One region of the Pseudomonas sp. VEM90 genome, then DNA from elsewhere that is predicted to be linked to it. Evidence: riboswitches for the same ligand, from Rfam matches in the RefSeq annotation. Region 1 holds a riboswitch; the other holds the start of a gene.
The links. A riboswitch is a leader RNA that binds a small molecule or an ion and turns the genes downstream of it on or off. The one in region 1 is predicted to bind thiamine pyrophosphate.

Region 1 (3,412 bases):
GCTCGGCCTGCTCACGCATGCCTTGCTCGACCGTCACATCCACGGCCTCGATCTTGGCAGCGTACTCACGCACTTCCTGGGTGATCTTCATCGAGCAGAACTTCGGCCCGCACATCGAGCAGAAGTGCGCGACCTTGGCCGATTCCTTGGGCAGGGTCTCGTCGTGGAAAGCACGGGCGGTGTCCGGGTCGAGGCCCAGGTTGAACTGGTCTTCCCAACGGAACTCGAAACGCGCCTTGGACAAGGCGTTGTCGCGAATCTGTGCACCCGGGTGGCCCTTGGCAAGGTCGGCGGCATGCGCGGCGATCTTGTAGGTAATGATGCCGGTCTTGACGTCGTCCTTGTTCGGCAGGCCCAGGTGCTCCTTCGGCGTGACGTAGCAGAGCATGGCGCAACCGAACCAGCCGATCATCGCCGCACCAATGCCCGAGGTGATGTGGTCGTAACCCGGCGCGATGTCGGTGGTCAGTGGGCCGAGGGTGTAGAACGGCGCCTCGTCGCAGCACTCCAGTTGCTTGTCCATGTTCTCTTTGATCAACTGCATCGGCACGTGGCCGGGGCCTTCGATCATGCATTGCACGTCGTGCTTCCAGGCAATCTTGGTCAGCTCGCCGAGGGTTTCAAGCTCACCGAATTGCGCGGCGTCGTTGGCGTCGGCAATCGAGCCAGGGCGCAGGCCGTCGCCCAGCGAGAAGCTGACGTCGTAGGCCTTCATGATTTCGCAGATTTCGTCGAAGTGGGTGTACAGGAAGTTTTCCTTGTGGTGCGCCAGGCACCACTTGGCCATGATCGAGCCACCACGGCTGACGATGCCTGTGACGCGCTTGGCGGTCAGGGGTACATAGCGCAGCAGCACACCAGCGTGAATGGTGAAGTAGTCCACGCCCTGTTCGGCCTGCTCGATCAGGGTGTCGCGGAACAGTTCCCAGGTCAGGTCTTCTGCCACACCGTTGACCTTTTCCAGGGCCTGGTAGATCGGCACGGTACCGATCGGCACCGGCGAGTTGCGAATGATCCACTCGCGGGTTTCGTGGATGTGCTTGCCGGTGGACAGGTCCATGACCGTGTCCGAGCCCCAGCGGATGCCCCAGGTCAGCTTGGCCACCTCTTCCTCGATCGAGGATCCCAGGGCGCTGTTGCCGATGTTGCCGTTGATCTTCACCAGGAAGTTGCGGCCGATGATCATCGGCTCGACTTCCGGGTGGTTGATGTTGGCCGGAATGATCGCGCGGCCACGGGCGATTTCCTGGCGAACGAATTCCGGGGTGATTTCTTTCGGGATGTTGGCACCGAAGCTGTGGCCGGCATGTTGCTCATTCAGCAGGCCGGCGGCGCGGGCCTCCTGTAGCTTCATGTTTTCGCGGATGGCCACGTATTCCATTTCGGCGGTGATGATGCCCTGACGGGCATAGTGCATCTGCGAGACGTTGGCGCCGGCCTTGGCACGACGCGGGTTGCGCACATGGGCGAAACGCAGCTTGGCCAGCTCTGCATCGTTCAGGCGCTGCTGGCCGAAGTCGGAGCTCAGACCTTCCAGGCGCTCGGTGTCACCGCGGGCTTCGATCCACGCCGAACGCACATCGGCCAGGCCTTTGCGCACGTCGATGATCACGTCGGGGTCGGTGTACGGGCCAGACGTGTCATACACCAGCACCGGGGCGTTGGCCTCGCCGCCGAAATCGGTCGGGGTGTCATCCAGGCTGATTTCACGCATGGGAACGCGGATGTCCGGGCGCGAGCCTTCGACATACACTTTGCGCGAACGCGGGAACGGTTGTACGGACTGCTGATCGACTTGTGCCGATTCGCTGAGGTTGATCGTTTTTTCTTGTTTGGTCATCACAGGCTCTCCTGACGGCTTCCTAGCAGTGGAATGTCGGGGTGAACCTGAAACGCGCGGACGCACCCTCTTTGGGTGCAGTGCCGGATATGGGGGTGCCTGAAGCTGTATGCAGCTGTGACAATCCCGGACCTGGCACAAGAGGCTCCCCGGGAAGGTGAGCAATCTTGTTCCCTACGCAGGCGCTAACCTGATCAGGTTCAACGGGATCCGCACCTCTGCGATCTCAGCCTTTGCTTCAAGGCACCCCGACAAGAACATGCGCAGTCTAGACTGGAGTGGTCAGCAAAGCCAAGCAGGTAAATGCGCGGATGATGAAAGGCACACCGAGCGATTGTTGCCGGGTGCGCATGGCACTACACTGGCCCATCGCTCGATACTCAACAGTTCAGTAATTAAATTTCGTACAAGGATTGCCTCTATGCTGCGCAAACTCTCACTGGCGATAGCCGTGTCTTGTGCGTCCAACGGAGTGGTCTGGGCAGCGGACGTGCCCTCGACAGTCAAGACCGATCTGGTCAGCGTCTACCAGGAGGCAGTGGACAACAACGCCGACCTGGCTGCCGCACGCGCCGATTACGGTGCGCGCCGCGAAGTGGTGCCGCAGGCCCGCGCCGGGTTGCTGCCAAACCTGTCGGCCGGTGCCGAGATGATGAACACCCGCACCAAGCTGGACGAGCCGTCCATGACGTCCAATCGCAGCGGCAACTCCTGGAGCGCGACCCTGGCTCAACCGATCTTCCGCGCAGATCGCTGGTTCCAGCTGCAAGCCGCCGAAGCCGTCAACGAACAGGCAGCCCTGGAGCTGTCGGCGACCGAGCAAAACCTGATCCTGCAAACCGCGCAAAACTACTTCGCCGTCCTCCGCGCCCAGGACAACCTGGCCGCCACCAAGGCAGAAGAAGCCGCCTTCAAGCGCCAGCTGGACCAGTCCAACGAGCGTTTCGACGTGGGCCTTTCGGACAAGACCGACGTGCTGCAATCCCAAGCCAGTTATGACACTGCACGCGCCAACCGGATCATCGCCGAACGCCAGGTGCAGGATGCCTTCGAGGCCTTGGTGACCCTGACCAACCGTGAGTACACCTCTATCCAGGGCGTGGTGCATAGCCTGCCGGTACAAGTGCCAACGCCCAACGATGCCAAGGCCTGGGTCGAAACCGCCGGGCGCCAGAACCTCAACCTGCTGGCCACCAACTACGCGGTTTCTGCCGCAGAAGAAACCCTGCGTCAGCGCAAGGCCGGGCATGCACCGACCCTGGATGCCGTGGCCAAGTACCAGAAGGGTGACAACGACAGCCTTGGCTTCACCAACCCATCGCAACTGGAGGTGCGCTACAGCGGCGACGTCGAGCAGACCAGCGTTGGCCTGCAACTGAATATCCCGATCTACAGCGGCGGCCTGACCAGCTCGCAGGTACGCGAGGCTTACCAGCGCCTGAGCCAGAGCGAGCAACAGCGTGAAAGCCTGCGCCGCCAGGTCGTGGAAAACACCCGCAACCTGCACCGCGCAGTGAACACCGATGTGGAACAGGTACAGGCGCGCAAGCAGTCGATCATTTCCAACCAGAG
Region 2 (3,412 bases), on a different contig from region 1:
GGGTTTGTAGTCGGGAGCAGAAAGAGCAATATGCGGGCCGCTTTTTTTACTGCGCCGCCACCCGGAAAAATCGGGCTGGTCGCCCAGAAATCCATATGCACTGTGCACATTAAAGCCGCGACCTGACGATTTGAAGTGTGCGGGACGACTTATTTTGAGGCGTTCATGCACCAAAGCAGGCTCAGGCTGGGTAGTAATCACCCAGCCCACGGCGGTTTACACGATGCCGTCCAGCCCCATCTGCCAGAAATCAGCCTCCAGGCTGGAGGCCTGGCCAAAAATCCCTGCCAGTTCGGCGAACCGTTGCTCGGTCATGCTGCGCGCTGCCAGTTCGTCCAAGTGCTTGCGCGCTGCTGCGGCCACCCCTTGGTAGCCCTCCCCGGCATACTCGCCAATCCACTCGCGGTAGGGGTGATTGCTCAAGTCGCCAATGCGCTCGGCCAGGGTCCGGCCGATTTCGGCATAGCCGATCACGCAAGGTGCCAGTGCCACATGCAGCTCCAGCAGGTCGCCGGCAGCGCCGCAGTCCAGCACGTAACGGGTGTATGCCACCGTGGCCTGGTGCTCTGGCGCGGCTTCGATGTCTGCCTGGGTCAAGCCCCAGCGCGCGCACAGGCGCAAGTGCAGCTCTGTTTCATCCAGGATCGCCGCCAGCCCGGCCTGCGCCGCGCGAATGTCGGTCGGGCGGCGGCTCTTGTAGGCGGCCAGCGCCCAGGCGCGGGCGAACTGGATCAGGAACAGGTAATCCTGCACAAGGTAGGTTCGGAACGCTTCCTCGCTCAGCGTGCCCTCGCCCATCTGCCGCACGAAGTCATGGTCTACGTAGCTGTTCCATTGTGGCGTGGCGGCGGCCTTGAGGCGCTCGAAGATATCCATGCTCATTTGCCCTCCGGGTACACTGCATCGAAGAAAGCCAGCTCCAGCGCCGCGGTGCGCTGGTAGAAGTCACTGGCCAATGCGGCCTCCTGCGGGCCGACGCGGTCCAGTTCGGCCTGCAGGAAAGCGACGAATGCCTGGAACGCCGGGTTGTCGTGCAGGGTAATCCACTCGGCATGGACGAAGTTGTCCGGCATCGGTTTCGGCGCCTTGAGCGCCCAGTCCAGGTACAGGCCTTCGGCAACGTTCAGCACCGCCAGTGCCGCTGCATAGGAACGGGTGGCTGCCGCTTCGCGCATGATCGCCTTGAAACCTGCGGTAGGCGCGGTATCGGCCGGTTCACTGCGTTGCGCCGGGCTGACACCCAGGGCCTCGAAGGCACGCAGGAAATAGGTGTTCTCGTCACTGGAGATCATCCCGGCAAAGCGGCCGAAGCGCAGGCGGGCTTCAAACGTGTCAGCGGTGGCGATCGCCGCGCCCAGCAGGGTCAGGAAGCTGTCGAGAAAACGGTGGTCCTGAACCAGGTAGCTGACCATGATCGGGTCAGGCAGGCTGCCGTCGCACAATTGGGTCACGAAACGGTGGCCAACGGCCGCCGACCAGGTCGGCTCGCACTGGCGGCGCAGGGACTGGCTGAAACGTTCGGTCATGTTGCTGTCCTTGATGAGGGTGACAGCGAGACCTTGAAAGTTGGCATGGACTGGCCTCGCAGTGAGGCCGGCAAAAAGGCAGGTTACAAGCCCCATCCCTTCGCCGGCATGATCCGGATCAGGTTCGAAGGGTCACCGCGCTGTAGCGTTCAGCGGTTTCTCAGCCCATTGCCGGGCTCCCCTTGGTGGCGTTCAGGTATACCCGAGGGCGCCGCGCCTGTCACTACTCTCCAACTCCCCAAACTGTGGGCAATTGTGACCCGCTAATGGGTATCTGCCCCCATTCTTGACGCGCCATCGTTTAGTGCACGCCAGGCGCTGCAAGGTTTTGTATGTCAAAGCATTACTGAAATATCTGTTGGCATAGCTGTTGCTCATGGCCATTTAACGGGCAGAACGCCATTGATGGCTTAAGGCCGTAAGGCCGCAACAGAGGCTTAAGCCAATGAAAACATCCGCCATGAGCCACGCGTCCAGGCGCGCGTTCCATCTGTCCTCCGTCACTGCGCTGATTATCAGCCTGGGGTTGATCACGGCCATGGCAGCCCCCCTCGACGACAACAGCCCGCCACCGCCGACCGACCCGTCGGCCTACACCGACCAGCCGGACGACCCGACCGCTGCCTTGCTTGAGCTGAAAACCTTGCCCGAGGCCAACGAGGGCGCGCTGGAGCTGACCGATGGCGTGTATGGCGACCGCAGCACGGTACGCACCGACAACGTGCTGCCGCCTGCCCTGCAAACGTCGGACAAGTACCCTACCAACGGCAAACCCAGCCCGTTGTTCGGTGCGCAACCTTTCACCCAGCAACTGTTGCTGTTCGAAGAGTTCGGGCCAGAGATGCTCGACCCGACCACGCCGGCGCCCGATCTGACCTTCCCGGTCCCCACCCTCGGCGCGGCCCCCGCGCAAGACCCCAACGTGGTGGCACGCAGCGGACCCAGTGGCAGCGCACTGGAAGCGTTCCTCAAGCAACCCGGCCTGTACCCGTTCCCGACCCAGTACGCCAACGTGCTGGACCGCAACCCATGGAAGGCGCAGATCGAGATGTTCCTCAACCGCCAGCCGGTCGGCTCGCCCGCTGAAGGCCGGCCACCAGGAAAAGGCTGGTCGCACCAGCGCTGGAACGAGTTCTACCCGCAGGCAGCGTTCAAGACCGCCCAGGCCGGTGCGCGCATCAACCTCGGTCTGCGCGACCGCAAGCAACTGCACAACTATGCCGTCGGTGAATTCGCCCCGGGAGGCCTGTACTACCAGACCTCCGACATTCCGACCACGCTGGGCACCACCAAGGGTATCGACATACGCTTCCACCCAAACATGCCGCTGCAAAACCACAAATCGTTGTGGACCTTCGACGGCACTTTCCCGCCCAAGCTGCTGATGGTGCGCTACGGCCAGCCAATCCTGATGCGCCATTACAACGCCCTGCCGATTGACCCGTCGGCCAACGGTGGCTTTGGCCTGCATACCATCTCGACCCACGAGCACAACGGCCACTCCCCGGCCGAAAGCGACGGCTTTGCCAACGCGTACTTCTTCCCCGGCCAGTACTACGACTACCGCTGGCCGGTGCAACTGGCAGGCTACGACACCATCAACACCCGTGCCCAGGACCCGCGAGCAGCTTTCCCCTGCTCGCCGGGTGAAACCTTGTTCGTCAACGATGGCACACCGGGCCTGAAAACCTGCGAGAACGGCAGCATCAAGATTCGTGGCGACTGGCGCGAAACCATGAGTACCCACTGGTTCCACGACCACATGATGGATTTCACGGCGCAGAACGTCTACAAGGGCAACGCCGTGATGATGAACTACTACAGTGCCCTGGACCGCGGCAACGAAGCCCTGCAGGACGGTGTCAACCTGCGCTTCCCAAGCGGTT

Region 2: it holds a riboswitch for thiamine pyrophosphate, as region 1 does, so the genes downstream of both, ACYCCG_RS14275 (TenA family protein) here and thiC (phosphomethylpyrimidine synthase ThiC) in region 1, are expected to answer to the same signal.

The regions. Positions count from the first base shown of each region.
Region 1 is NZ_JBTRAR010000022.1:76,239-79,650, forward strand. It holds gene thiC (phosphomethylpyrimidine synthase ThiC) at 1-1,840, opposite strand, end outside; TPP riboswitch at 1,995-2,101, opposite strand; gene ACYCCG_RS20090 (TolC family outer membrane protein) at 2,262-3,412, shown strand, end outside.
Region 2 is NZ_JBTRAR010000013.1:62,057-65,468, forward strand. It holds gene tenA (thiaminase II) at 217-882, opposite strand; gene ACYCCG_RS14275 (TenA family protein) at 879-1,526, opposite strand; TPP riboswitch at 1,605-1,719, opposite strand; gene ACYCCG_RS14280 (Ig-like domain-containing protein) at 1,972-3,412, shown strand, end outside.